2 linked regions of the Novosphingobium sp. G106 genome follow. The main gene of each other region encodes a partner of the protein of the gene in region 2 in a complex. Links are inferred from orthologs where the notes say so. Each region holds a gene or a part of one and is shown on either strand. Other genes may lie near its edges. The genes, in order: KRR38_RS04370 and dapF.

Region 1 (14,120 bases), 760 kb from region 2 along the record:
CTTCCCCGCCTTGTCGGCCAAGCTCAGCCGCTTGCCACTGGGCAAGGCTGCATCGAAATCTGTGATCGTCCGCGGGTCAGCCATCAGTGCGGGAAATCCGATCGGCGCGAGAGCGCGAGGATTTCGCCAATGCTGAGGCGATGGTCCCCCGCCTTCTCGATCGCGTAACCGGGCTGCTCGTCTTCGGGCAGGTTGGCGACATAGTGGACCAGTTCGGCAAGCGTCCCGTGGCGCAGCGTCTTGAGCTCGGAAAGCAGGCCGCCGCCATCGTTGCTCCGGTGCAGCGAGGCCGGATCATCCCAGCGTGGCCCGGAGTTCGAATTCGGCTCGGCCTTAATTGTGCTGGGATTGCTCATAGACGGCTCCTCTCAAAAGCGCCCTGTCCCTTCGATGTGGGCGCTTTTTCGCACGTTTCAACGCCCGCGGCGAGTCGCGCTATTCGAGCTTGCCGTCGTGCAGCCGCACCACGCGGTCCATGGCCAGCGCGAGCCGCTCGTTGTGCGTGGCGACCAGGGCCGCGCTGCCCTCTCCGCGCACCAGCTTGAGGAATTCACCGAAGACGCGGTCCGCGGTCGCCTCGTCAAGATTGCCGGTGGGCTCGTCGGCGAGAACGAGCTGCGGCTTGTTGGCGAGCGCCCGCGCCACTGCGACGCGCTGCTGCTCGCCCCCCGACAGCTGGCTCGGGCGATGATCGAGCCGCTGGCCGAGGCCGAGCGCGACGAGCAGTTCGGAAGCCCGGGCCTGCGCTTCGCCGTGCGTCTTGTCGGCGACCAGCTGGGGCAGGATCACGTTCTCGATCGCGGTGAAGTCGGGCAGCAAGTGGTGGAACTGATAGACGAAGCCGAGATGATCGCGCCGCAGCGTCGTGCGGTCATCGCCGTTCAGCGCGCTGGCATCGGTGCCGGCGATCTCGATCCGTCCCTCGAACCCACCCTCGAGCAGCCCGATCGCCTGGAGCATGGTCGACTTGCCCGAGCCCGACGGGCCTAGCAGCGCGACGATCTCCCCCGGCTGGACGGCAAGGTCGATGCCGCGCAGCACGTCGATGCGCACCCCACCCTGCTCGAAGCTACGCTTGAGCTGTGTGATCCTTACGACAGGCTCACTCATAGCGCAGCACCTGGACCGGATCGGTGCTCGCAGCCCGCAGCGCCGGATAGAGCGTCGCCGCGAAGCTGAAGACCAAGGCCATCACGCTGATCACCGCGATCTCGACCGGATCGCTGCGGCTCGGCAGTTCGGTGAGGAAGCGGATCGAGGGATCCCAGAGGTTCTGCCCCGTCGCGAGCTGGACGAGGTTCACGATCGGCTGGCGGAAATAGAGGAAGATGAAGCCCAGAAGCAGCCCCGTCACCGTGCCGAGCGCGCCGATGATGAAGCCCGTGGTGACGAATATCTTGAGCAACGAGCGCCGCGTCGCGCCCATCGTCCGCAGGATCGCGATGTCGCGCGTCTTGGCGCGTACCAGCATGATCAGCGAGGAGAGGATGTTGAACACCGCCACCAGCACGATGATCGACAGCACGACGAACATGGCGACGCGTTCGACCGCCAGCGCCTCGAACAGCGAGGCGTTGATCGTCTTCCAGTCCGTCACCACCGCCTGGCCCTGCAGCCGATCGGCCAGGGGTTTCAGCAGCGTCGAGACGTTGTCAGGATCGTTGGTCGTGATCTCGATCATGCCGATCGAATCGCCGGTCAACAGCAGGGTCTGTGCGTCCTGCATCGGCATGACGACGAAGGCCTTGTCGTAGTCATAGACGCCGATCTCGAAGATCGCCGCGACCTGATAGGCGACCTGGCGCGGCACCGTACCAAAGGGGGTCGAGCGGCCGGCCGGATTGATGATGGTGATCGTGTCACCCACCTGTGCGCCGAGGTTCTCGGCGAGCCGCGCACCGATCGCCACGTTGCTCGTGCCGGGGCGCAGGTCGATCAAGCGGCCGGAGGTCACCTGGGGCTGGATGCGGCGGATATCCTCAGGCGTGTTGCCGCGCACCAGGATCGCCTCGACACGGCCGTTGAAGGTTACCAGCAGCGGCTGCTCGATCAGCGGCGAGGCGCGCGTAACCCCGGGTGTCCTGCGCACATCGGCGAGAACGCTCTGCCAGTTGTCGAGCCGCCCGCCATAAGCCTGGATGATCGCATGGCCGTTGAGCCCGACGATCTTGTCGAACAGTTCGGCGCGGAAACCGTTCATCACGCTCATGACGATGACCAGCGCGGCGACGCCCAGGGCCACCGCGACCAGGCTGATGCCGGCGACGAGCGCAATGAATGCCTCGCCGCGCCCGGGCAGCATATAGCGCTTGGCGATCATCCATTCGAAAGGGGAGAGGATCAAGCTGAGTGCCTGTCGGATAAGCTCATGTTGGCGGCGGTCTAAGGGCTGGCGATGAGGCTGGCAAGCACGGCACGTAGAAGCCGCAGGCATAGCTTACCCCGGTGGTAACCGCGAAACTTCGCACGTGCTGAACCACACCCGTTCCGACGCCGTTAGAGCGCCGGCCCTAGTACGGTCGCAGCAGAAGGACATCGGAAACCGCCATGAAGATTTCGAGCACGACCACCACGCGCTTCGTCACCTCGCAGGAGCCCCCGCGCAAGCGCGAGCTGAGCCCGCAGAAGCCGCTGGCGGACGTACAGCCAGCTCAGTCGAAGCCCATGGCCGTGGCGGAACCGCGCAAGTTCGTCTCGCCCCAGCCTGCGCAAGCCCAGGTCACCCACTCGGTGCTGAAAGCGCGCGCCGCTGCCAACAACGACCGACCAACGATCGTTTCGTCGCCCCAGCAGGCGCACGTGGCCTACACCGCTGCTGCTCACATCAACCTCCCGTCATAGGCATCAAACCTCACTCGGCTCCGACAGGGCAAAAATCGTGAGGTCAACGGCCCCGCGCACCGACCTCTAGCGGCGCGCGGCGACCTTCGTCGGGGACGATGGTCCGACCCGGCCCTCACCTCCCCTTGCTTTCGCGGGGAACAAGGCCCAAATGCGCGAGCTACGGGCCCGCTTGCCGGACGATTCTATTCTATGAACCTGACACATCCCTTCCTCGACGCCGATGGCGACAAGCTGCGCGAGGAATGTGGCATTTTTGGCGTCATCGGCGCCAAGGATGCCGCCCCCATGACCGCACTCGGCCTGCATGCCTTGCAGCACCGCGGCCAGGAAGCCGTCGGCATGACCAGCTTCGACGGTAACGAGTTCTACTCGCGCCGCGGCATTGGCCATGTCGCGCAGGTGTTCTCCTCGGCGGAAGCGCTGGGCGAGTTGCCGGGCGCGATGGCTTCGGGCCACGTCCGCTATTCGACCACCGGCGGCTCCGGCCTGCGCAACGTCCAGCCGCTGTTCGCCGACCTCGCATCGGGCGGTTTCTCGATCGCGCACAACGGCAACATCTCGAACGCGATGACGCTGAAGCGCGACCTCGTCCAGAAGGGCGCTATCTTCCAGTCGACCTCGGATACCGAGGTGATCATCCACCTCGTCGCGACCAGCCGCTATCCGACGCTGCTTGACCGCTTCGTCGACGCCCTGCGCATGGTCGAAGGCGCCTATTCGCTGATCTGCATGACAAAGGAAGGCATGATCGCCTGCCGCGATCCGCTGGGCATCCGCCCGCTGGTCATGGGCCGCATCGGCGATGCGATCGTCTTCGCCAGCGAGACCGTGGCCCTCGACGTCGTCGGCGCCGATTTCGTCCGCCAGATCGAGCCCGGCGAGCTGGTCCAGGTCGATCACAAGGGCATCATCTCCAGCCACCGGCCGTTCGGCAATTTCTCGGCGCGGCCCTGCATCTTCGAGCACGTTTATTTCAGCCGGCCCGATTCGGTGCTCGATGGCCAGTCAGTCTACAACGTGCGCAAGCAGATCGGCGTCGAACTGGCCAAGGAATCGCTGGCCGACGCGGATATCGTCATCCCCGTGCCCGACAGCGGCGTGCCCGCGGCAATCGGCTATGCCCAGCAATCGGGCATTCCCTTCGAGCTCGGCATCATCCGCTCGCACTATGTCGGACGCACTTTCATCCAGCCTTCGGACGGCGCGCGTCACGCCGACGTCAAGCGCAAGCACAACGCCAACCGCGCGCTGGTCGAAGGCAAGCGCATCGTCCTGATCGACGATTCGATCGTGCGCGGCACCACTTCGATGAAGATCGTCCAGATGATGCGCGATGCCGGCGCGGCCGAAGTGCACATGCGCGTCGCCAGCCCGCCGACCGAGCACAGCTGCTTCTACGGCGTCGACACGCCCGAGCGCTCGAAGCTGCTCGCTGCACGGATGGACATCCAGGCGATGGCCGATTTCATCCACGCCGACAGCCTGGCCTTCGTCTCGATCGACGGGCTCTACCGCGCCGTAGGCGAAGCCGGGCGCAAGGCCGGCGCGCCGCAATATTGCGACGCCTGCTTCACCGGTGACTATCCGACGCGGCTGACCGACCTTGGCGAGCGTGAAACGCCCGACCTGCTGACGCTGCCCGTCAACCGCGTCGCGTGACGAATAAGCCTATGATCGAAGGTCCGTTTTCCGGCCAGCTGGCGCTCGTCACCGGCGCGAGCCGCGGCATCGGTGCCGCCACAGCGGAAGCACTCGCCAAAGCCGGTGCTCATGTCATCCTGACCGCGCGCACCACCAAAGGGCTCGAGGAAGTCGAGGAACGGATCTTCGCCGCCGGCGGAGCCGCGACGATCGCGCCGGTCGACCTCGCCGAGCCCGACGGCATCGCCCGTCTCGCCACGGCGATCTCGCAACGCTGGCGGGCGCTCGACATGCTGGTGATCAACGCGGCCGTGCTGCCCGAACTGACTTCGGTGCAGGACATCAGCCAGAATGCTTTCAACAAGGCCCTGACTGTCAACGTGCTGGCGACCCAGTCGCTGATCGCTAATTTCGATCCGATGCTCCGGAGGAGCTCCGATCCGCGAGTAATCGGCCTGTCGAGCTCGGTGGGCTCCAAACCGCGCGCCTATTGGGGTGCCTACGGCGCGAGCAAAGCGGCTTTCGAAGTGCTGCTCGATTGCTATGCGCAGGAGACAATGAACGTCTCCAAGCTGCGCGTCGCCATCGTCAATCCCGGTGCCACGCGGACGGCGATGCGTGCCCGTGCCTATCCGGGCGAGGACCCCGCGTCGCTGAAAACGCCCGAAGTGGTCGCGGACCGGCTGGTTTCGCTTCTTGGTCAACCGTTTAGCAGCGGACACCGCGAATCCGTTAACTAGCGCCCCGAACCTTTCCGTAACCAAATTCCGCGATGCTCCGGCGCGTCGGCTGTCGGGAGGCCGATCGGAATACGGAGCACGGGATGTCCAGCAGTTTCACTTCGCAGGATCGCTACAGCACGGCCGCGCAAGAGGATCGCTCGGCGCCGCGGACACGCATCTCGATTCCGGCTTCGCTGCGGCCCTCTGGCGGGCGCAGCTTCCAGACCGTCGTGCAGGACCTGTCGCTCTCGGGCTTCTCGGCCATGGCAATCAACCGCCTCAACCCGGGCACGCTGTGCTGGCTGACCTTACCCAACATGGAATCGATGGAAGCCGAAGTGATCTGGTGGAACAACAGCCTCGTCGGCTGCGCCTTCCATCAGCTGCTCAACCCGATCATCCACGACAACATTCTCGCGCAATGGCGCTCGGGAAACGGCATCTTCCGCTCGATCATGTGAGTTCGAGCTAGACCGGCTTGACCAGGGTGACCTGGGCGACATCGATCGCCCCGCCGCGGAAGCCGCCTTCGCAGTACATCAAATAGAAGCGCCAGAGGCGCACGAACCGGCCGTCGAAACCGGCAGGCAGACGCCCCTCCTCGACCGCACGGTCGAAATTGGCGCGCCAGATGCGCAGCGTCTCGGCATAGTCGAGCGCGAAGCCCGCGCGATCCTGCCACTGCAGCCCGCGGTCGGCAGCAAGCCGGCGGAATTCGCTCTCGCGGATCAGCATGCCGCCGGGGAAGACATAAGTCTGGATGAAGTCGGCGCTACGCGCATAGCCGTCGAATATCTCCTCGCGCATGGCGATGTACTGGACCGCGGCGCGGCCTCCGGGCTTGAGGTTACGGGCGATCGCATCAAAGAAATCGGCCCAGTATTCGCGGCCGACCGCTTCGACCATCTCGACGCTGGCGATGGCGTCGTACTGGCCGGCGACGTCGCGGTAATCCTGCTTGCGGAACTCGATGTCCGTACCTGCCGCATGGCTGCGCGCCCATTCGAGCTGCTCGTCGGACAGGCTGATCCCGGTGACTGCGACGCCTTTCCCCGCGAAATGCCGCGCCAGCGCACCCCACCCGCAGCCGATCTCCAACAGCGTCTGCGCACCTTCGAGCCGCGCCGCGATGCTGGCGATCTTGCGCTGCTGAGCCGCCTCCAGATCGTCGACCGCGCCCTCGAACCGCGCGCTCGAATAGGACATCGTCGGATCGAGCCAAGCGGCATAGAAATCGTTGCCGAGATCGTAGTGCGCGTGGATGTTGCGCAACGAGCCGGCGCGTGTGTTTCGATGCAGCTTGTGCACCAGCCGCGCCGCCAACCGCCACGGCCCGTGCGCTCGGGCAGCGTTGCCAAGCGTCACCGCATTGTCAGTGAACAGCGCAAACAGCGCGACCGGATCGGGACTGTCCCACTCGCCCGCTTCCCAGGCCTGATACCAGCCGACCGAGCCACCCGTGGCGAGCCGCAATAACGCACGCCACGATCGCAGATCGACGACAGCATGAAAGCCTGGCTCGCGACCGCCGAGCTTGCGCGTCGAGCCGTCAGGCAAGGTCGCTTCGATCGATCCTCGGGCCAATCCCGCGTCGATACGGTCGATGATCCTGTGAATGCCGCCGGACCAGATGCGCGCCAGCCACTGGGGGCCTATGCCGATCGTCCGGCCGCCCCCAACCAGCTCTGTTCCCCTGACCGACGCTTCTGCGTTCATGTGATCAATATGATCATTATTGGCTTGCCGTGCAATCGCTTGTCATGGATTGAGCTCGACGGCGAAACGGCCGCCGGTAAGGCCCAGGAAGCGCTGATCGCGAAGGACGATCGTATCGCCCTTCAATTCGGCCACGGGCATGCGCGACCAGAACAGGAAGGCCTTTGCACCTGGATTTCCGCTGACGCGCTGAGCGATACGCAGATCGTTCATGCCGATCGGCCGATAAACGCTGCGCACTCCCTCTCCACCGAACAGCGAGACTTCGAAGCTGCCGTAAACATCTTCCGTTCGCCACAACAGTTCCCGGCGCCAGAACATGAGCGGGACGGGATTAGCGATCACAACTGGCGGATGACGTTGGTCAAATCCAGGATACCGCGCGAGGTGTGCGCTGATGCCAAGGTTCATCAGCAGGTAGGCCGCGATGCCAATGAAGGCGGTCCATGCCGGTGTTCGCCAATCCGCTCGCCCAGCCCTGTCCCTCCGCCTTGACCACCACACGCCCGCACTAAGCATGGCCAGCAGCCAGGGGTCGACGATGAACAGCGCATCACCGTAGAACCAGCGGTGCGAGAACGGCTCTAGCAGGCGGATGCCGTAGCTGTTCATCCAGTCGAACAACGGATGGCTCAGGCAGGCGATATAGGCCAGCACGAGCAGCCAGCCCGGGCGCAGTGGTGCGCGATCCGAAGGACGCGTGCCTCGCCGCGTCTGCCATCGGTCGAATGCGATCATCGCGCCGGTCAACGCCAGAGGCAGCAGCAACATGGCGAGCGGCCCATGCGTCACCCCGCGCCGCATCGCCAGCGAGACCATGCCGAGCACAGTGCAGCCGGCATCGATATCGGGAACGTTCGCGGCGATGATCAGCGTCGGCATCGCCAGGCCGCTGCGGCGCTTGAGGCCCATCTGGCCGAGCAGCGCACCGACGAGGCTATGCGTCAGGTTATCCATATGCGCTTGGTGCAAGGCGCGCCCGGCAAAGGCAAGCCGACCATCCCCACCTTCCCCCGATCAAGACTTCGTGTAATGCTCGTCGGTCTCAGACGTTGTGAGCCCATGACCGACAGCACCGATCATCGCCCAGCCGAAACCGTGGTCCTGCTAGCGCGCGGCTGGCGCATCGATCCTCGCCACGCCCTGATCGCTGCGCTGCTGTGTCTGACAGGCTTTGCCGTGGTAGCGGGCCTGGTAGTGACCGGGCGCAGCGAGGCGTTCGATACCGCTGGTCTGAAACTGTGGCGCGAGGGGGTTGGACTGGCCGTGCCGCATGGGCCTGCCTGGCTGGAGGAAGCCGTGCGTGACTATACGGCGCTCGGCGGCACCTTGCTGCGCAACCTCTTCGCGCTGGGTGCGATCGTATCGCTGCTGTTCCTGAAACTGCGTCGCGAGGCCGTGTTGCTTGCCGCGACGGTGATCAGCGGGTGGATTTTCGAAGCCGTGCTGAAAGGCCTGTTCGACCGCCCGCGACCGACGATCGTGCCGCATCTGATGGATGCCGGAGGCTCCAGCTTTCCCAGCGGGCACAGCTTCAATGGGGCAGTCGTCTATATCGCGATGGCATTGGCTTTCGCCGCGATCAGCCGGCGGCGAGCTGTACGCTGGACCGTGATTGGCGTGGCGCTGAGCCTGACGCTACTGGTTTCGCTGAGTCGGGTCTGGCTGGGCGTACACTACCCGAGCGACGCCATAGCCGGATGGCTGGGCGGTGCCGGCTGGGCCTTCCTGGCCTCGGCGGTGCTCTATGCACCCGCCAAGGCCGTGGCCGACCAGAGCCGCACCTAGCTCAGAGCTCCGGCCCGTCCTCGCTGACCTTCCAGGTCTGGCCCTTGGCGAGCAGCTTGGCGAGATCGTTCGACTTGCCTGCGTTGACCTTGGCGTCCTGGCCGAGCAGCTCTTCCTCGAATGTGGGCCGCGGGTCGTCGTAGAGCACGCCGAGCGCCATCGGGAACGGGCCGAACGGCATCTCGACCAGCATGTGGGCGATCGCGCGGTTGGTGACGTCGTGGACGATCACGCCGGCCTTCTGCCAATCGCCGTCGACAACGTCGACGACTTCGAGATGGAGGTGATCGATGTTGAGCGCGATGCCCTTCACGCCGCCGGTCTTCTCGTTGCCGAACAGCATCGGTTCGCCGTTCTTCAGCCAGAGCTGGCTGCCTTCGGCACCCTTGGGCGCGGCGAAGTCCTCGAAGCGGTCCTTGTTGTAGACGATGCAGTTCTGGAAGATCTCGACGAAGGCCGCGCCCTTGTGGGCGTGGGCCGCCTTGAGCACGCCCGACAGTTCCTTCGACACGTCGAAGCCGCGCGCGACGAAGCGCGCGCCCGAACCGAGCGCGAAAGCCGCGGGCTGTGCCGGGCGGTCGACCGAACCGACGGGCGACGACGGGGATGGCGTGCCGAGGCGGCTGGTCGGCGAGTACTGGCCCTTGGTCAGGCCGTAGATCTCGTTGTTGAACAGCAGGATCTGGCAGTTCAGGTTACGGCGCAGCAGGTGCATCGTGTGGTTGCCGCCGATCGACAGGCCGTCGCCGTCGCCCGTCACCAGCCAGATGTCGAGCTCGGGATTGGCGAGCTTGATGCCCGTGGCGAAAGCCGGGGCGCGGCCGTGGATCGTGTGGAAGCCGTAGCTTTCGACGTAGTAGGGGAAGCGGCTCGAGCAGCCAATGCCCGATACGAACACGGTCTTGGCCGGATCGGCGCCGATCTCGGGCAAGGTTCGCTGCACGGCCTTGAGGATCGCGTAGTCTCCGCAGCCCGGGCACCAACGGACTTCCTGATCGGACTCCCAATCCTTGAGAGTCGTCTGGATGGGGGTCATGTCGTTCATGGATTCACCGCTTTGATGCTGGGGAGCTGGACGTCGTCGGCATCGACTTCGCCGCCCTCGTTGCCCGGTACGCCGTCGAAATAGGCGCCAATCGCTTCCTGGAGTTCGGCGATCGTGAACGGCTGGCCGCTCGTCTTGGTCAGCGGGCGCGCATCGACCAGGAACTGGTCGCGCAGCACCGTCTTGAACTGGCCGGTGTTCATCTCGGGGACGAGCACGTTGTCGAAGCCCTTGAGCAGCTTGCCCAGGTTCTGCGGCAGCGGCCAGATGTGGCGGACGTGGATGTGGCTGACGTCGAGACCCTTGGCGCGCATGCGGCGTACGGCCTGGTGGATCGGCCCGAAGGTCGAGCCCCAGCCGACCACCGCGAGCCGGCCCGAGGTATTGCCGAGGCAGACCTCCTGGTCGGGGATCGAGGCCGCGACGCCGTCGATCTTGGCCTTGCGGGCATCGGTCTGCGTCTGGTGGGCGAGCGGCGAATAGTCGATATTGCCGGTGTCGATCGCCTTCTCGATGCCGCCGATGCGGTGCATCAGGCCCGGGGTGCCGGCCTTGATCCAGGGACGCACGCCGCGATCGTCGCGCTTGAAAGGCAGGACTTCGCCGTTGTCGCCGTTCTTCTCTTCGAGGAAAGTCACCGGGAATTCGGCGAAGGTTGCCGGGTCGGGCACCTTCCACGGTTCGGCGGCATTGGCGATGTAGCCGTCGGTCAGCAGGATGACCGGAGTCATGTACTGCACGGCGATGCGGCAGGCCTCGATCGCGACTTCGAAGGCATCGGCCGGCGAGCGGGCGGCGATCACCGGGATCGGCGCGTCGCCGTTGCGGCCGTAGACCGCCTGGTAAAGGTCCGACTGCTCGGTCTTGGTCGGCAGGCCGGTCGACGGGCCGCCGCGCTGCGAGTTGACGATGACCAGCGGCAGCTCGGTCATGATGGCGAGGCCCATGGCCTCACCCTTGAGCGCGATACCCGGGCCCGAGGACGAGGTGACACCAAGCTGGCCGGCATAGGAGGCGCCGATCGCCGCGCAGATCGCCGCGATCTCGTCTTCCGCCTGGAAGGTGGTGACGCCGAATTCCTTCATCTTCACGAGGTTGTGAAGGATCGCCGAGGCGGGCGTGATCGGATAGCCGCCGAAGAACATCGGTAGCTTGGCGAGCTGCGCGCCGGCGACGAGGCCATAGCTGACCGCCTCGGCACCATTGACCGTGCGATAGAGGCCCGGCGGCGAAGGTGCCGGCTCGAGATGCAGCTTCTTGAGCGGACCGGCGAGCTCGGCCGTTTCGCCGTAGGCATGGCCGGCGTTGAGCGCGGCGATGTTGGCATCGGCGAGGATCTTCTTGTCGCCTTTGAACTTGGCGTTGAGCCCGTCGATGATCGGCTGGCGGTCACGGTCGAACATCCACAGGGCCAGGCCCAGCGTCCACATGTTCTTGCAGCGCAGCGCGTCCTTGTTGCCGAGGCCGAAGGGCTTCACGGCTTCCACGGTCAGCGCGCTGATGTCGAAGGCGAGCACGTCCCACTTGGCCAGGCTGCCGTCCTCGATCGGGCTGACGTCGTACTTCGCCTTCTCGAGGTTGCGCTTGGTGAACTCGCCGGTGTCGGCGATGATCAGGCCACCGGGCTTGAGTGCCGTGACGTTGGTCTTGAGCGCCGCTGGGTTCATCGCAACGAGCACGTCGGGCTGGTCGCCCGCGGTCGAGATCTCGGTCGAGCCGAAATTGATCTGGAAGGCGGAAACACCGAACAGCGTGCCCAGCGGCGCGCGGATCTCCGCCGGGAAATCCGGGAAGGTCGCGAGGTCGTTGCCGGCTAAGGCGGTGGAGAGGGTAAACTGACCGCCGGTCAGCTGCATGCCATCGCCGGAGTCGCCGGCGAAACGCACCACAACTGCTTCGGGGACGTCATTCGCGAGCGGCTTTGCCGGCTCGTCACTCTCGGCCAAAATCGTTGCCATCATTATCCTCTATGGCGGCGGTCTGTTCCTGCCGTTCCGCCCCTAGGCTCCCACCGGGGAAGCACAATTCAGAAAAACTGTCAGGCGACAAAGTGCTAGTCTCCTGCATTGAGTCCGCAAAACGCCTCTGACACCGGCTAGTCAAGCTTCAATGCCCATCATATGAGGGGTACAGTCCGTTTGTGCCCGGAATGATGACCCATGGCTGAACTTCGATTCTTAGTCCCTGCCAATGAAGGATTGCTGACGCGATGAGCGACGCATCTGCGCTGCCCTATCGTCCCTGCGTCGGCATCATGCTGGTCAACGGCGACGGGCTCGTCTTCGTCGGCAAGCGGATCGACAACAAGGAAGGCGACGCCTGGCAGATGCCGCAGGGCGGCGTCGACGAGGGCGAGGACCTCAAGCGCGCGGCGCTGCGCGAACTCGCCGAGGAGACCGGCGTCGGCGAAGAATTGGTGACGGTGATCGCCCAGACCCGCGAAGAACTGCTCTATGATCTGCCGAACAAACTCGTCGGCAAGCTATGGGGCGGCAAGTACCGCGGCCAGCGGCAATTCTGGTTCCTCATCCGCTTCGGCGGCGGCGACTCGGACATCAAACTCGACGCGCACAACCCGCCCGAGTTCAACGAGTGGAAATGGGTCGCGCCCGATACGCTGCCCGACATGATCGTGCCCTTCAAGAAGCGCGTCTATCGTGCTGTTCTGGAAGAGTTTCATGACCTGATCTAGTGGCGTAGGGAACTTCAGGAAGCTCGCACGAGTACACTATGGCAACTTTGTGTGAAGTTTCGCTGCAGGGCGCGGTTTTCAGCGGAATTCCGCGATTTCCGACGATGTCAAAGAACCCCGCGACAGTGCGGAAGTTCATGGATGTAGGAAAGCGCTGAATCCTCTCCCGTCCGCGGGAGAAGGTCGAAGGTCAATTCTCGCTGACGACCGGTTCCGGCTTCACGGCTTCGGCCGAGACCACGCGCGGCGGCGGGCCCTTGGCGATGGCGGCGGTGAGTTCGCGAGTCGCTTCGCAGTTGCTGCCGCAGAGGCCCTGGAGCCGCGCCAGGTTGCGGCGGGCCTTCTCGATCGCGCCCTTCTCGGCCAGGGCAGCGCCCTCGCCCGAAATCGCCAGCAGGTTGCTCGGCTCGGTCTTCAGCGCCTCGCGGTAGTAATGCAGCGCCTTGCCCTGCATGCCCTGGCGGCGGGTCGCCTCGGCCAGGTCGAGCAGAATGGGAATCGAGCCCGGCTGGACGGTCAGCGCCGCCTCGTAGGCATCGACCGCAGCATCGACGCGGCCGGCGCCGAGTTCGGCCTTGCCTTGCGCCATCAGAGCGGAAGCGCGGGGATCGAGCGGCTTGGCCGGCGCAGAAAAACTGACGCTGGCGGTGACTGCAACAAGCAGGGAAAGGGCGAGTGCAGCAGGCGTATAGCGCATCAACAGGTCCTTGGCCGAAGCAGCGGTCTTGGGCATTTCCGCATTTGCTAACATAGCCGGGTCAGAAGCGCGACGAAAAATCCGTCGGTTCCGTCCCGGAACGGGGTGAGCCGCAGGCCCGCGCCGCGCGGCGTGCCCGCCGGCAACATCGGCGCTGCCGCCGACCAGTCCGAATGGCGCTCAAGGAAGCCCGCGACCTGATCGACGCCCTCGGCATCGAGCAGCGAACAGGTGACATAGACGAGCCGGCCGCCGGGCCGCACCAAAGTGGCGGCGAGATCGAGCAGCCGGGCCTGCAGCGCGACATAGCGCGCAAGCTGCGCCTCGGTCAGCCGCCAGCGCGCCTCCGGGTTGCGCCGCCAGGTGCCCGTGCCCGAGCAGGGCGCGTCAACGAGTACGGCATCGGTCCTTGCCGTCCGATCGGCTAAGGCATCGGCCTCGCGGCCCGGATCGAGCAGCACGGTCTCGATGGTCGACGCCCCTGCCCGCTCCGCCCGCGGCGCTAGCCGAGAAAGGCGGGCGCGATCGGTGTCGCTGGCGAGCAAGGTGCCGCGGTTGTCCATCGCCGCGGCCAGAGCCAGGGTCTTGCCGCCGGCCCCGGCGCAGAGGTCGATCACGGTTTCCCCAGGCCGCGCATCGAGCGCCAGGCAGGTGAGCTGCGATCCCGTGTCCTGCACTTCGATCCAGCCGTCCTGATAGGCGGGCCACTGCTCGACTGGGGTGCCGAAGGGCAGTCGCAGGCCTTGCGGCGCGGCGGTCGGTTTTCCGGTCACCGGCAGCTCGATCGCGTCGCGATCGGCTTTCAGCGTGTTGACCCGAATATCGAGCGGTGCGCGGCCGAGCAGCGCGGTCGCCTCGTCGCCCGCAATGCCGCTGGCTGCCAGGGCGGCCTCGAGCCAGGCGGGAGCGATCCCTGTCGCGGCGACCGGCTCATCGGCCGCGATCGATGCCGGCGCGTGGCGCGAACCGTCGAAC
Region 2 (14,221 bases):
TTCCTGGCGATGGGCTCGGCCGTGCTCGCGGTGACCGGTGCCGAGGCGCTTTATGCCGACATGGGTCACTTCGGCCGCAAGCCAATCCGCATCTCGTGGCTGGCCTTTGTGCTGCCTGCTCTGGTGTTCAACTATCTCGGCCAGGCCTCGTTGCTGCTGCGCCATCCCGATGCTTTGGCAAGCCCGTTCTATCTGCTTGCGCCCGAATGGTTCCAGTGGCCGATGCTGATAATCGCCTCGATGGCGGCGATCATCGCCTCGCAGGCGGTGATCACGGGCGCCTTCTCGGTGACGCAGCAGGCGATCCAGCTCGGCTTCATCCCGCGCATGACGATCCGCCACACCAGCCTTCAGGCCGGGCAGATCTACATTCCGGTGATCAACTTCGGGCTGATGATCGCGGTGATCCTGCTGGTCCTGGTGTTCCAGCGCTCGTCGAACCTGACCGCGGCCTATGGCATCGCGGTGACCGGTGCCATGGCGATCGACAACTTCCTGCTCGCGGTCGTGCTGTTCCACCTGTGGAAGTGGAAGCCCTGGATGGCGCTGCCGCTGCTCGTGCTGTTCTTCGCGCTCGATGCGGCCTATCTCGGCGCCAACCTCACCAAGATACCCGACGGCGGCTGGGTGCCGCTGATGATGGGCGTGGGCATCTTCACCCTGCTGACGACCTGGTCGAAGGGCCGCCAACTGATGCGCGCGAATATGGCCGAGGGGACGATCCCGATCGAGGTCTTCGCCAAGAGCGCCCATTCGAGCGCGGCACGCGTGCCGGGAACGGCGGTGTTCATGGCCTCGACCAACATCGGCGTACCCTCGGCGCTGCTGCACAACATCAAGCACAACAAGGTGCTGCATGAGCGCGTCGTGATCCTGACCGTGGCGATCCAGGATGTGCCCTATGTCGATGAGGCGGAGCGCTTCTCGGTCAAGGACATGGGCAACGGCTTCTATCGCCTGACCATGCGCTATGGCTTCCTCGAGGAGACCGACGTGCCCGAGGCGCTCAAGCGCGTCGATATGTGCGGCGAACCGTTCCAGATGATGAAAACCAGCTTCTTCCTCTCGCGCCAGACGCTGCTGCCCTCGGCCAAGCCCGGCATGGCGCTGTGGCGCGAGAAGCTGTTCGCCTGGATGTTGCGCAACGCCGCGAGCGCGATGGAATTCTTCCGCCTGCCGACCAACCGCGTGGTCGAACTGGGAAGCCAGATCGAGATCTAGGGTGCCGGAGCCGGCGCTGCTGCGGGGATCGGCACGCGGCGTACGGTGAGCACGCGCACCGGCTTTTCGATCATCTGCCCCTTCATCACGCCCACGCCCATCGTTGTCGACAGCGGCACGTCGTAGATCTTGCGCACGACGTCCATGCCATCGACAACATAGCCGAAGGCGGCGTACCCGGCCTTGCCTTCGTCGGTGGCGGCATTGGGATCGGCGTCGAAGCCCGAAAGGTCGGACAGCAGGATCGAGAAGTCCCCGGCCGCAGTGCCCGGGGCATTACGCGCCATCGAGATAGCGCCGGCCTTGTGCAGGATACCCGTTACGCTGGTCGGCTCGTGCGCGATCGGCGGCAGGGCGCGCTTCGGATCGCCGCGGGTGCCGGCCTGGATCAGCCCATTGGGCTGCTGCCCCCAGGCGAGCCGCATCACGCGGTAGAACACGATCCCGTCGAACCGGCGTTGATCGACATAGCGGACGAAATTGCGCGTGGTGATCGGCGCATGCTTGGCATCGAGATCGAGCGTGATCGGACCCAGTTCGGTGGTCATCACTACGCGCACCGTATCGGGCAGCGGTGCGGATTTCGGAGCGGGCGCGGCGGCCGTCAGCATCAGCAGTAGCGGCGCGAAGAAGGGAGCGAATCGTGTTGTCATGCCGCGATCATGCGCCAAAACGAAAGGCGCGGCACCCTTGCGGATGCCGCGCCCTCTTTGCCCCGAAGTGACTTGCCGCGATCAGCCCAGGTTGGCGCTGACCATGCAGTAGAACATCGGCAGCGACAGCAGCAGGTTGGTGCGGCTGGCGATGAGCGCGCGCGGCGTCGCCTTGGCCTTCTCCTCGTCGGTCGCCTCGATGATGCCGAGGATCTTCTTCTGCGCCGGCCAGATGATCAGCCAGACGTTGAGGAACATGACGATCGCGATCCACATGCCCAGGCCGATCAGATTGACGTTGCCTTCGCCCGTAAAGGTCAGTGCCTGATGGCCGTAGCCGTCGACGAAAGCGATGGTGAGGCCGGTCAGCACGGTGAACAGTGCCGCCCAACGGAAAAAGAAGAACACGTTCGGGGCGATGTAGCCGGTGACGCCTTTCTTCAATTCGGCGGGGACCTTGGGCATGGTCGGCACCTGGACGAAGTTCAGGTAGTAGAGCAGGCCGATCCACAGCACGCCGAAGAACAGGTGCAGCCAGCGGAAGACCGAGTTGACGTCGACCGGAGCAGACGGCGCGAAGGCCATCATCACAGCGATCGCGAGCACGAGCCCGATTGCGAGCACCAGGTGCAGATTTCCGAATAGTTTGGCCATTGTTTCCCCCTTAGGATTCCGAAGGCTCTTGTTGCGCAGCAAAACTGCAAGCTTGTTGGCCGCGCGGGTCGACCCGAAACGGCGGCAGCCGGTTTATTGCGTCAACGCAAGAGAATGTCACACGTTTTCGTGTGTTTTTGCACTTATTCGTGCGGCGGGTGGGTAATCACTTCGTCTTTCGACTCCTCGCCGAGGCCGTGACGCAAGACCATGGGAATCTGCGAGAAGGTAAAGAGGAACGACAGCGTGGTGAAGCCCCACAGCTTGGCTTGCAGCCAGCCGTCGAAGCTCAGCACCTGGCGCAGCACTTCATTGAGGCCGGCGAGGACCAGGAAGAAGATCGCCCAATTGCGCGAAAGCTTGAGCCAGCCGGCCTCGTCCAGGCCCTCGAACGCGGACTGCAGCAAATAGCGCAGCATTGGCTTGCCGCGGGCGAGGCCGACGAACAGCACGGTGGCGAACAGCAGGTAGATCGCGGTCGGCTTCACCTGGACCCAGAAGGGATCGCCGAGCAGTACGGTCAGAGTACCGAAGCCGAGGATCAGCACGGTCGAAAGCCAGAGCATCGGCGAGATATGCCCGAGCCGCCAGCGCGAGACGATCAGCGCGACCACGGTCGCGCCCATGAAGGCGATCGTGCCCTTGGTCACGGCGAGGGCGACGCCGATACCCTGGTCGCCTGTCGGCGGCGCGTAGTGGCGATAGGCGAGGAAGAAGACCAGCAGCGGGCCGAAATCGACCACGAGGTTGATCCACGAACTCTTGGGCTTTTCCTTCGTTGCTTCGGCCATCTCAGGCAACTCCCGCAATGACGCGCGCGACGAGGTCGGGGTCGAAGGGGCGCAGGTCGTCGATCTTCTCGCCGACGCCGATGGCGTGGATCGGCAGGCCGTACTGCTCGGCTGCGGCGACCAGCACGCCGCCGCGCGCGGTGCCGTCCAGCTTGGTCATGATGAGCCCGGTCACGCCTGCCACTTCCTTGAAAGTCTCGATCTGCTGCAAGGCATTCTGTCCGTTCGTCGCGTCAAGCACCAGCACGACGTCGTGCGGGGCTTCGGGGTTGAGGCGGCCAAGCACGCGGCGAATCTTGGCGAGCTCGTCCATCAGTTCGCGCTTGTTCTGCAACCTTCCGGCCGTATCCACGATTAACGCGTCGATGCCCTGCTCGGTTGCGGCCTTGACCCCGTCATAGACGATAGAGGCCGGATCGCCGCCTTCGGGGCCGCGGATCACGGGGACGCCGATACGTTCTGCCCAGACCGCGAGCTGGCCGATCGCCGCGGCACGGAAGGTGTCGCCGGCGGCGAGCATCACGCCGTAATCCTGCTCCTGGAACAGGTGCGCCAGCTTGGCGATCGTCGTGGTCTTGCCCGAGCCGTTGACGCCGATCACGAGCACCACCTGCGGGCGCGGAAAGGCGACGACTTCCAGCGGCTTGGCCACGGGGCGCAGGATTGCGGCGATTTCGTCGGCGACGGCTTCCTTTATCGCCTGGTCGTCGAGCCCGCGCTCGAAGCGCTCGCCCGACAGGCGTTCGCGGATGCGGGCGGCGGCACGGGGGCCGAGGTCGGAGAGGATCAGCGCATCCTCGATCTCGTCGAGCTGCTCGTCGTCCAGCTTGGATTTCGTAACGATTCCAGCGAGATTTTCGGAAAGTCGTTCCGAGGTCTTGCGAAAGCCGCCGAACAGCCGGTCGCTCCAGGTTTCCGCGCTCATGCGAGCATTCCTTCGATCACCGCACGCGGCGTTATTGTCAGCCAATGCGACACCTGCGCGTCGTCCGGTAGCCGCACGCGCGCAAAATTCTCGGCATGGCCGGTGCCGTCGCGTTCGGCCAGCACCTTCAAAGGCGTGCCGACAAGCGAGGCCAGCCAGCGCGAACGCTGCGCCGCCACGGCCGCTCGCAGCTCTGCCGCACGTGCCTTGATTACGGCCGGCGCGACCTGCGGCATGCGCGCCGCCGGCGTGCCGGGACGCAGCGAATAGGGGAAGACGTGGCCGTGCACCACGTCGAGCTCCTTGATGATCGACAGGTTGGCTGCGTGCATCGCCGCGTCCTCGGTCGGGAAGCCGGCGATCAGGTCGGCGCCGATGGCGATATCGGGGCGGCGGGCGCGCAGGTTTTCGACCAGGCGGATCGCATCGGCGCGTGCGTGGCGGCGCTTCATGCGCTTGAGGATCATGTCGTCGCCCGATTGCAGCGAGAGGTGGACATGCGGCATCACCCGCGGCTCGCCCGCGAGCAATTCGAACAATTGCGTATCGATCTCGATCCCGTCGAGCGAGGACAGCCGCAGCCGTTCGAGCGTCGGGAAGGCATCGAGGGTTGCCCTGACCAGCGAGCCGAGCCGCGGGCCATCGGGCAGGTCACCGCCCCAGGAAGTGAGATCGACGCCGGTGAGTACAACCTCGCGCGCGCCGGATTCGAGATGCAGGGCGACATCGGCGATTACCTGCTGAACCGAGCGCGAGCGGCTCGGACCGCGGCCCTGCGGGATCACGCAAAAGGTACAGGCATGATCGCAGCCGTTCTGTACGTCGACGAATGCGCGGGTATGCCCCTGATGCGGCGCGACCGGCGAGGGCGGCACGTTCCACACGCGCGGATCGAGCTTGGCCGCATTGGCCACCAGTCCGTCGACCTCGGGCATCGCTGAGAGTGCCTCGCGCTCGACCTCGGCGGCGCAGCCGGTGACGAGCAGCCGCGCGTCGGGACGGGCCTTGCGGGCGCGGCGGATCGCCTGGCGGGTCTGGCGCACCGCCTCGGCGGTGACCGCGCAGCTATTGATTACGGTCAGGTTGTCGCTGGCGGCGAGCAGGCCGCGCAGGCTTTCGCTTTCGGAGAGGTTCAGACGGCAGCCCAGCGAAACGACTTCGAGCGTCACACCGATACTCCGTAATCGGCAGGATCGAAGGTTCCCCGGAAGCTCTCCGCAGCAGCCCCGGTCATGACGATCTCGCCGTCGTCGCGCCAGTCGATCCGCAGCGGGCCGCCGGGCAGGGTGACCGTGATCGAGCGGTCGGTCAGGCCGCGGCGCATCGCGGCGATTGCGGTGGCGCAGGCGCCGGTGCCGCAGGCGCGGGTCAGGCCGGCGCCGCGTTCCCAGACCCGCAGGCGGATCGCATCGCGCGCGGTCACCGTGGCGGCGTTGACGTTGACCCGCTCGGGAAACAGCGGATCGCGTTCGATCAGCGCGCCGAGCCGGGCGAGGTCGACCGCGTCGGTGTCGGGCACGAAGAAGATCACATGCGGATTGCCGACATTGACCGCTACCGGGTTCTCCAAGTCCTCCCAGCCGACGGGCATCGTCAGCGTATCCATCGGATAGGCAAGGGGGATGCGGTCCCAGTCGAAGCGCGGCTGGCCCATTTCGACCGAGATGCCGTCCTCGGCGGGCGAGGCTGTGATCAGCCCGCCGGCGGTCTCGATCCGCGCCGCGGCGCCGTGGAGCAGGCCGATCGCGCGTGTCGCATTGCCACAGGCCTCGACCTCGCTGCCGTCCGAATTGAAGATACGCATGCGGAAGTCGGCTGCCGTAGACGGCTCCAGCAGGACGAGCTGGTCGCAGCCGATGCCCGTGTGGCGATCGGCCAGCGCTGCGGCGAGCGTGCTGTCGATTCCCGGCACGCTCTCGACGCGCCCGTCGAGCACAACGAAGTCGTTGCCGAGGCCGTGCATCTTGACGAAGGGGACACGCATGATGGCCGCGCTCTAGAGACTATCGGGGCAAAGGGAAAGCGCTGTGGTACGCCTCGGCCTTCCTGAAATGCATGCTCCGTGGGGTATCCACGGCGGATGCAACGTCGATTGATGTCTACAGGATTTCTGGTCAACAGGTTGCAACGACAAGATTCGGTCGACGGGGAGTGGGCATGATTTTGCGCCGGGCACTACTGCTGGGCTTGCTGATGGCAACGGCTCAACCATCACCTGTCGCTGCCGCGGAGCGCCCGGATGATCAGAAGACAGCCCTCACGGCGCTCGCCGCGGCCGCTCAGAACAACGATTGCAAGGCCGCCGCTCCGATCGTTGCGCAGCAGGCGGGCTCGGCCAGGTTTGCCGACCTGCCGGATCCGGTGCGGCGGGATGTCTATCGGATCGGGACGTTCTGTGCCTTCGCCGCGCGGGAACTCGATCTGGCGCTCCGCTATGCCGAAGTGGGAACGCGGATTTCGGGCGCCGACAACGAGTTCTGGAAACTGCGTTTCCAACTCACCTGGCAAGCCAAACGAACAGCCGATGCGGTGACCGTAGTAGAGGAAATGGCGCGAAATTCGCCTGACGCGCTGATGGCGATTTCGATCGGTACATGGTCCAGGACCTATCTTTCGCTCAAGGCACAGGGCGACATGGCCTTGACGCGGCGATTGCTCGCCGTCCTCACCAATCCGGCTTACGTCTTGGGCGAGGCCCGGATCGGATCGTCGATCGACGGGTTCCGCCAAGGCTATGCCGGCATTCTGACCGACGCGGGCGACAAGGATGGCGCGGCCGCGATGCTGGCTCTGATCGACAGCCCCGGCGCGCTCATGGGCATTAGCGTCGACACCCGGCTGAAAGCGCTGCTGCCTGCCAGTTACGATGCGCGCTCATCTGTCGAAAGGCACATGGCGCGAATGAGAGAAATCGCGGCGGCGCACGCCAACGTGATGCGCCCGCAAATCAACGTTGTGACCGACCTGCTGTGGCTGGGAAAAGGCGAGGAAGCACTTCGCACGCTTGAAGTGATCGATCCGCTCAAGGCGGGGGCGCCGGCCTACGCGGACAAGGACGAACTGTTGCCTTGGTGGTGGGACAGCAAGGCGCGCGCCTATGCCCAGCTGGGACGCTACCCGGAAGCGATCGAAGCCTATTCGCAGGGCAAGGCCCTGAACGAGTATGGCCAGCCGAACATCAGCCAGACGATCAACATGGCGGGCCTGCAACTCGTGTTCGGACATCCGGCGGATGCGATCGAAACGCTCGCGCCTATCGCGGCCGGCAGCATCAAGGGCAGCCTGGTGGGCATGATGCAGTTCCGCGACAATCGTGGTTGCGCCAGCTACCGGTTGGGCAGGCTTGCGGATGCCAAGGCCGATCTCGCTTATTTGCGCGATCATTTTGCCGAGGGGCCGGAGTTGGTGACAGATCTTGAGCTCTGCATGGGCGATGTTGATGCCGCGGCGGCGTCGGTGATCAAGCGGCTCGAAACGCCTAACCAACGTGTTCAGGCTTTGCTGGACCTCAGCGACTATGCACCACCGCCCGCGACCTATCCGGCCGATCCTTCGGCTGAAGCGCTCGCGGCGCTCAAGCGCCGCGCCGATGTGAGAGCTGCCGCCGATCGCGCAGGCGGCACGCGCAGTTTCAACGTCCTGGTTTCGGGGAGATAACAAGCGAATAGCCAGGCGCGGCCGGGACCGCGCCTGGCTTCGAATTTCCTAGAACTTCCCGCTGATCAACACCTCGGCAATCTGCACGGCGTTGAGCGCCGCGCCCTTGCGCAGGTTGTCGTTGGCGACGAACAGCGTCAGGCCGTTGTCGGCCGACATGTCGCGGCGGACGCGGCCGATGAAGACCGGGTCCTTGCCCGCGGCTTCGAGCGGGTTGGGTACCTCGGTAACGACCACGCCCGGTGCCTGGCCGAGCAGCTCCAGCGCCTTTTCGGGCGAAAGCGGGCGCTCGAACTCGACGTTCAGCGCAATCGAATGGCCGGTGAAGACCGGCACGCGCACGCAGGTCGCGGCGACGCGCAGGCCCGGGATCTCCAGGATCTTTCGGCTCTCGTCGCGCAGCTTCAGCTCTTCCTCGGTATAGCCGTCCTCGCCCAGCACGTAGTTGAGCGGCACGACGTTGTAGGCGATCGGCACCGACCACTTGCGCGGCGTGCCGAGATCGACCGAGCCGCCGTCCTGCGCGAGGTCTGCGCAAGCCTCGGCACCGGCCTGGACCTGTTCGCGCAGGATTTCGACACCCTCGACGCCGCCGCCGGAGACCGCCTGATAGGTGCTCGCCACCAGCCGCGTCAGGCCTGCCGCATCGTGCAGCGGCTTGAGCGCGGGCATGGCCGCCATGGTCGTGCAATTGGGGTTCGCGACGATGCCCTTGGGCATCTGGCGCAGCGCGTGCGGGTTCACCTCGGCGACTACGAGCGGCACTTCGGGATGCGCGCGCCAGGCCGAGCTGTTGTCGATCACTACGGCGCCGGCCGCGGCGACCTTCTCGGCGAGCGCCTTGGAAGTCGAGCCGCCAGCCGAGAAGAAGACGACGTCGAGGCCCGCGTAGTCGGCCGCGGTGGCATCCTCGACCACGACGTCGGCCCCGCCGAAAGGGATCGTCTTGCCCGCCGACCGCGCCGAGGCGAATAGCCGCAGCTGCGCCACCGGGAAATTCCGCTCGGCCAGCAGTGCAAGCATCATCGTGCCGACGAGGCCCGTCGCGCCGACCACGCCGACTGTGTAGCGGCCGGTGGTGTTATCGAGGTAGTTCATGAAAATGCGTCTCCTTCTGTGCGGAGGCGCGGGATGCTTTGGCTTGCTTTGCAAGAGGCCCCGCGCTTCGGCGGGGCTTTGTCCAGGTGCCTAAGGTTGAACCGTCGGCACGACCGGACCGCCCCGCAGGTGCGGGTCGGCTTCGGGCTAATGGTTTTAATCATCACCATGGACATGGCGCGCCCGATAGCGTCGGTCCGCGTCGTTGTAAACGCGTGATTTGCCGTCATGCCGGGGCGATCAGGATTCGCCCGCCGCCTTGGAGATGGGCAGGTCCGAGGAGTAGCGGGCGATCGCGGTCTTCTTGTCGTCCTGCTCGTTCAGCAGGTCAAGGCTGGCCAGGCGTTCGCGGGTGACGCTGGCGGGCTGCGGCTGACCGTAGAGGAAGCCCTGGCCCTTGATGTCGCCGTATTGCATCAGGCGCGCGAGGATTTCCTTGGTCTCGATGCCCTCGGCGGTGACCGGCAGGCCGAGGTCCTTGCCGAGCCGCGTGACCGCGTCGACGATCGCGGCGCTGTCGCTGTTGTCGGTCAGGTTGGTCACGAACATGCGGTCGATCTTGATCCGGTCGAACGGCAGGCTGCGCAGCTGCGCCAGCGAGCTGTAACCGGTGCCGAAATCGTCGAGGCTGATGCGGATGCCCTGGTTCTTCAGGCTGGTTACGAGCGTGCGCACTTCGGCGATATTCTCGTGCAAGCAGCTTTCGGTGATCTCGATCTCGAGCCGGTTCGGCGGGAAATTGGCTTCGAGCAGCAGTTTCAGCAGCTTTTGGGCGAACCAGGGATCGCGCATCTGCAGCGGCGAGATGTTGACCGACAGGGTCAGCCGCGAATCCCAGGCCTTCGCATCTTCGAGCGCTTGGGCGATGACGCTTTCGGACAGTTCGGCGATCGCGCCGATCTCCTCGGCGATCGGGATGAAGATCTCCGGGCTGACTATGCCCAGCGTCGGCGAATTCCAGCGGGCAAGCATCTCGAAACCGGTGAGTTCACCCGTGGCGAGGTCGATCTGCTGCTCGTAGAACGGAACGAATTCACCCAGGCGCACGCCGCGGCGGATGCCCTGTTCGATCTCGCGGCGGAAGCGCAGGTCGTTCTGCATCGGCGCGTCGAACCAGAAGTAGCGATTCCGGCCGCGGCGCTTGGCGTGGTACATGGCGATGTCGGCCATGTGCAGCAGCGTCTGGGCGTCGGCCACTGCTTCACCGTCTCCGCGCGGGAAATCGCTGCGGGTGAGGCCGAGCGAAGCGGTGATCTCGATCGCATTGCCGATCACTTCCGAACGCTGCGCCACGGCTTCGATCAGCGCACAGGCGAGATCGTCTATCGTTTCGGGCCGCTTGGGATCGAAAGGGACGATACAGGCGAACTCGTCGCCGCCGAGCCGTGCCAGGACCGCGCGGGGCGGCATCAGCGCGGCGGCGCGCTGGGCGCATTCGCGGAGCACCTGGTCGCCCGTACTGTGGCCGTTGAAGTCGTTGATCTGCTTGAAGTTGTCGAGATCGATCATGATCAGCGCGACGACTTCGCCGCGCTCGGCGCTGGTGGCCATGAGATTGGCCGTCGCCTCGCCGACGCTGCGACGGTTGAGGCAGCCGGTCAGCGCATCGGTCTCGGCCAGGAGCTTGGCTTGGGTCTCGGCATGGCGCCGCTCGCGCACTTCCTCGCTGAGTTGGCGATAGCGGCGCCAGCCGAAGATGATCAGCGCGACGTTGAGCAGCAGGGCATTGGTCAGCGCCTTGTCGGGGCCGAGCCCGAGGCCCGCGAGCGAACGGATGACCTGCGGGATGACGGCGCCGCCGGTGCCGACGAACATGATGATGGCGGCCGTGGCGATGCCGAGCGCGATGATGTCGCGTTCGGCCGCACCGAACCAACGGGCGCGGCTACGCTTGGCCGCTCGTTTCGTTTCGCCTGGACTGAGGTTGTCGTCAGCCAATCCCACGTGCCTTTTCCGCCGTAATCGGGTCGGTTTAGGGCAATTGGTCTGAAATTTCGGTTAAACGGACTGAAAACTGGTGTGGTTTACGGCTTTTTACTTCTTGAGACCGATCTCGCGTAGGCGTTCCTGCAAGTAATCGTCGGCGGTGATAGAGACAGGATAGCGGTCGGGATTGTCCGCGCTGACGCATTGCGGCAGCGTCTCGAAGCGGAAGTCGCTGCGCAGGTGGAGGAAGAAGGGCATCGAATAGCGGCTGTGCGTGGCCCGCTCACCGGCAGGGTTGCGCACGCGGTGCGTAGTAGAGGGCAGGGCGTGGTTGGTCAGCCGCTGCAGCATGTCGCCGATATTGACCACCAGCGCGCCTTCGGGCGGCGATACGGACAGCCACCCGCCCTGCTTGCCCAGCAATTCGAGCCCGGCTTCCTCGGCGCCGAGCAACAGGGTGATGAGGTTGATGTCCTCGTGCGCGCCGGCGCGGATCGCGCCGCTCTCGCTGGCGGGGACAGGCGGATAGTGCAGCAGGCGCAGCACCGAATTGCCGTCCTCGATCGCCGGCTCGAACCAGTCGGCGGCGAGGCCGAGGTGGACCGCGATGCGCGAGAGGATCAGCGCGCCGACCCGGTCGAACTCGGCAAAGAGTGCCTCGAAGGTTTCGCGGAAATCCGCCGGACGGGTAGGCCAGACGTTGGCGGGCATCGAGGCGGCGAGGGCATGACCCGCGGGGAGGTCGCGGCCGACGTGCCAGAATTCCTTGAGATCGTGCAACTTCGCGCCCTTGGCGATCTCGGTTCCGAACGGCGTGTATCCGCGCGCGCCGGCCTGCCCCTCGATAAAGTAGCTGCGCTTCTCCGCCTCGGGCAGCGCGAAGAACTCGGCCGTCAGCCGCCATGCCTCGGCGATCAGCGCGGCGTCGATGCCGTGATCCTTGACCAGCGCGAAGCCGAAGGCGCGGAAGCTGGCGCCGATGTCGTCCGAGAACCGTGCCGGCGTATCGGCGAGGCTCAAGACGGGGAGAGTATCGAGGTCCATGTGGCAGAGTCCGGAATTGGGCGTTATGGCCGCTCCCTACTGACAAACGGACGGGAAAGCATGACGAAAAGCGCACAGGAGAAAGAAGCGGGGAAAGCGGAGCCGCGCTACTGGCTGATGAAGTCGGAGCCCGACGCCTATAGTTGGGACGATCTCGTCGCCGAGGGCGAGGGGACCTGGGACGGCGTGCGCAACCACCGTGCGGCGAACAACCTGCGCGCGATGAAGAAGGGCGACAAGGCGTTCTTCTATCACTCGAACGAGGGGCTGGAGATCGTCGGCATCGTCACGATCAGCAAGCCGGGGCTCAAGGATCCGACCGATCCCGATGGCAAGTGGGCGGCGGTCAAGGTCAAGCCGGTCCAGAAGCTCAAGCGGCCGGTGACGCTTAAGGAGATCAAGGCCGATCCCGCGCTCGCCGACATGGAACTCGTGCGCCAGTCGCGGCTGTCGGTAGCCGAGGTGCGGCCGAGCGAGTGGGACTATATCCTGGATATGGCAAAGCGTTGAGCCGAGGAACCAATCCTTGGGCCTAACGTTCCTTCAATCACAGGGCGAGATCTGATCTCTTCGTGATTACAAGGAGTTATTTGTTATGGGTGAGCTCAAGGACAAGGCCAAGGGCCTCGCGAACGAAGCCGCTGGCAACATCAAGCAAGCCGTCGGCAAGGCTCGGAACGACCCTGCGCAGAAGGCCGAAGGCGTCGCGCAGGAGCGCAAGGGCGAGGCTCAGCAGGCGGTCGGCAAGGTGAAGGGTGCTCTCGGCGACAGCATCTGATCCGAATCATCCGGAATTAGGAAGGGCCGTCCCTCGGGGCGGCCCTTTTGCGTTGTGTTCCAATTCGGGATGTCCGCAAGAACCGTGGTTAACCGGCTGGTACGATGGTGAAGATTTTCTTAACGTAGCTGCATGAGAGCGAAAGGTCGCCACATGCATATCAGTCGCAGAATACCCATCAAACGACGCGCCCTCGTCTTGGGCGACGAATCCGCCCGGCATCCGTTTCTCGCGAGCCTGCCGCCGCATGTCCGCCAAGTGGAGCGCGATCTTGATGTCCGCAGCCGCACGAACGGCATCGGCTGGCGCGATTTCCTGACGACCTATACGGCGACGCTTGCCTGCGTCGCGGTGTTCATCGCCTAGGCTGTCGCCGCCGCCAGTTCTGCCTTGTAGAGAATCCAGCCGAGCCAGGCCGATCCCAGGCACATGGCTGCAACCAGCAGCAACTGATCGGCGATCGATACGCCCAGCGCGCTCAGCCCGACGGCGAGCACCGAACCCACCACCATCGCACCCGAATTGACGATGTTGTTCGCTGCGATCGTCCGCGCGGTCTGCGACTTGTCGACCGAGGTGGTCAGGAAAGCGTAGAGCGGCACCACGAACATGCCGCCGGCGATGGCGATGCCGAGCAATGTCAGCAGCAGGGGCACCGCCAGGGGCTGCGCTATGAAACCGGCGACGTCGAGCAGCCCGTCGAGCGGTTCCTGGCCCCAGAGCCGGCAGACGAAGTGGAACGCCACGACAAAGGCGCCCATGACCACGACCGAAGCGGGCGAAAAGCGTGCCGAAACCGTGCCCTTGAGCAGCGCGTTGATCGCCATCGAGCCGATCGCGATGCCGACCGAGAAGATCACCAGGAACAAGCTGGCGACTTCCTTGCTGGCATGGAGCACGTTCTTGGCCAGCGGCGGGAACTGGATGAACAGCACCGCGCCGATCGTCCAGAAGAAGCTGATCGCGATGATCGCGAAGAACACGCGGCGCTCGTGCATCGTGTTGCGGATCAGCGTGCCCGAGGCGCGGAAGACGTGGAAATCGAGCGGCTGGGCGGCGGTCAGCGGTGGGGCTGGCGGCACCTGGCGGCCGGTAAAATAGCCGAGGATCGCCGTCAGCACGACGATCAGTGCGGCCCATTCGACATTGATCCAGCCGGCCAAGATCGTCCCGGCGAGGACCGCCATATAGGTCCCCGCCTCGACCAGTCCGGTGCCGGCGAGTACTTCGTCGGCATGCAGGTGCTGCGGCAGGATGGCGTACTTGATCGGCCCGAAGAAGGTCGAATGGATACCCATGGCGAACAACGCGGCCAGCATCAGAGGGATCGCTGCGGTGGTCACCGCGATCCCCTGCCAGGCGAGCACAAGGCCGGCACCGCCGACCAGCATGATCAGGATCTCGCAGAACTTGACGATGCGGATGATCCGCGCCTTGTCACGCATGTCGGCGAGCTGGCCCGACAATGCCGAAA

What was found.
Region 1: the proteins of dapF (region 2) and KRR38_RS04370 are in contact, whole or in part, in a solved structure (PDB 5YGU), measured with the Escherichia coli proteins. The link is inferred for Novosphingobium sp. G106 from one-to-one orthologs.

The regions. Positions count from the first base shown.
Region 1 is NZ_JAHOOZ010000001.1:931,808-945,927, reverse strand. Bases 10,888-13,706 are described here. They hold KRR38_RS04370 (RNA pyrophosphohydrolase), read left to right. Parts: upstream 10,888-11,965; coding sequence 11,966-12,448; downstream 12,449-13,706. Other genes in these bases: KRR38_RS04360 (RsmB/NOP family class I SAM-dependent RNA methyltransferase), read right to left, coding at 13,193-13,706; KRR38_RS04365 (tetratricopeptide repeat protein), read right to left, coding at 12,639-13,181; KRR38_RS04375 (2-oxoacid:acceptor oxidoreductase subunit alpha), read right to left, coding at 10,888-11,714. Also shown: KRR38_RS04435 (glutathione peroxidase), read right to left, coding at 1-84; KRR38_RS04430 (hypothetical protein), read right to left, coding at 84-356; KRR38_RS04425 (ABC transporter ATP-binding protein), read right to left, coding at 436-1,110; KRR38_RS04420 (lipoprotein-releasing ABC transporter permease subunit), read right to left, coding at 1,103-2,344; KRR38_RS04415 (hypothetical protein), read left to right, coding at 2,548-2,841; purF (amidophosphoribosyltransferase), read left to right, coding at 3,034-4,503; KRR38_RS04405 (SDR family NAD(P)-dependent oxidoreductase), read left to right, coding at 4,515-5,225; KRR38_RS04400 (PilZ domain-containing protein), read left to right, coding at 5,309-5,668; KRR38_RS04395 (cyclopropane-fatty-acyl-phospholipid synthase family protein), read right to left, coding at 5,676-6,923; KRR38_RS04390 (metal-dependent hydrolase), read right to left, coding at 6,966-7,880; KRR38_RS04385 (phosphatase PAP2 family protein), read left to right, coding at 7,986-8,711; KRR38_RS04380 (2-oxoacid:ferredoxin oxidoreductase subunit beta), read right to left, coding at 8,713-9,756; more of KRR38_RS04375, read right to left, coding at 9,753-10,887; more of KRR38_RS04360, read right to left, coding at 13,707-14,120. UniProt on the Escherichia coli protein: Master regulator of 5'-end-dependent mRNA decay.
Region 2 is NZ_JAHOOZ010000001.1:1,684,715-1,698,935, reverse strand. Bases 4,320-7,239 are described here. They hold dapF (diaminopimelate epimerase), read right to left. Parts: upstream 6,229-7,239; coding sequence 5,410-6,228; downstream 4,320-5,409. Other genes in these bases: KRR38_RS08015 (hypothetical protein), read left to right, coding at 6,402-7,239; KRR38_RS08025 (MiaB/RimO family radical SAM methylthiotransferase), read right to left, coding at 4,320-5,413. In the rest of the region: KRR38_RS08050 (potassium transporter Kup), read left to right, coding at 1-1,221; KRR38_RS08045 (peptidylprolyl isomerase), read right to left, coding at 1,218-1,874; KRR38_RS08040 (urate hydroxylase PuuD), read right to left, coding at 1,956-2,528; KRR38_RS08035 (inner membrane-spanning protein YciB), read right to left, coding at 2,672-3,319; signal recognition particle-docking protein FtsY, read right to left, coding at 3,321-4,244; more of KRR38_RS08025, read right to left, coding at 4,241-4,319; more of KRR38_RS08015, read left to right, coding at 7,240-7,901; KRR38_RS08010 (aspartate-semialdehyde dehydrogenase), read right to left, coding at 7,950-8,999; KRR38_RS08005 (bifunctional diguanylate cyclase/phosphodiesterase), read right to left, coding at 9,240-10,937; KRR38_RS08000 (isopenicillin N synthase family oxygenase), read right to left, coding at 11,034-11,969; KRR38_RS07995 (EVE domain-containing protein), read left to right, coding at 12,030-12,479; KRR38_RS07990 (CsbD family protein), read left to right, coding at 12,565-12,747; KRR38_RS07985 (hypothetical protein), read left to right, coding at 12,946-13,113; KRR38_RS07980 (MFS transporter), read right to left, coding at 13,110-14,221. UniProt on the Escherichia coli protein: Involved in the succinylase branch of the L-lysine biosynthesis and in the biosynthesis of the pentapeptide incorporated in the peptidoglycan moiety. Catalyzes the stereoinversion of LL-2,6-diaminopimelate (L,L-DAP) to meso-diaminopimelate (meso-DAP).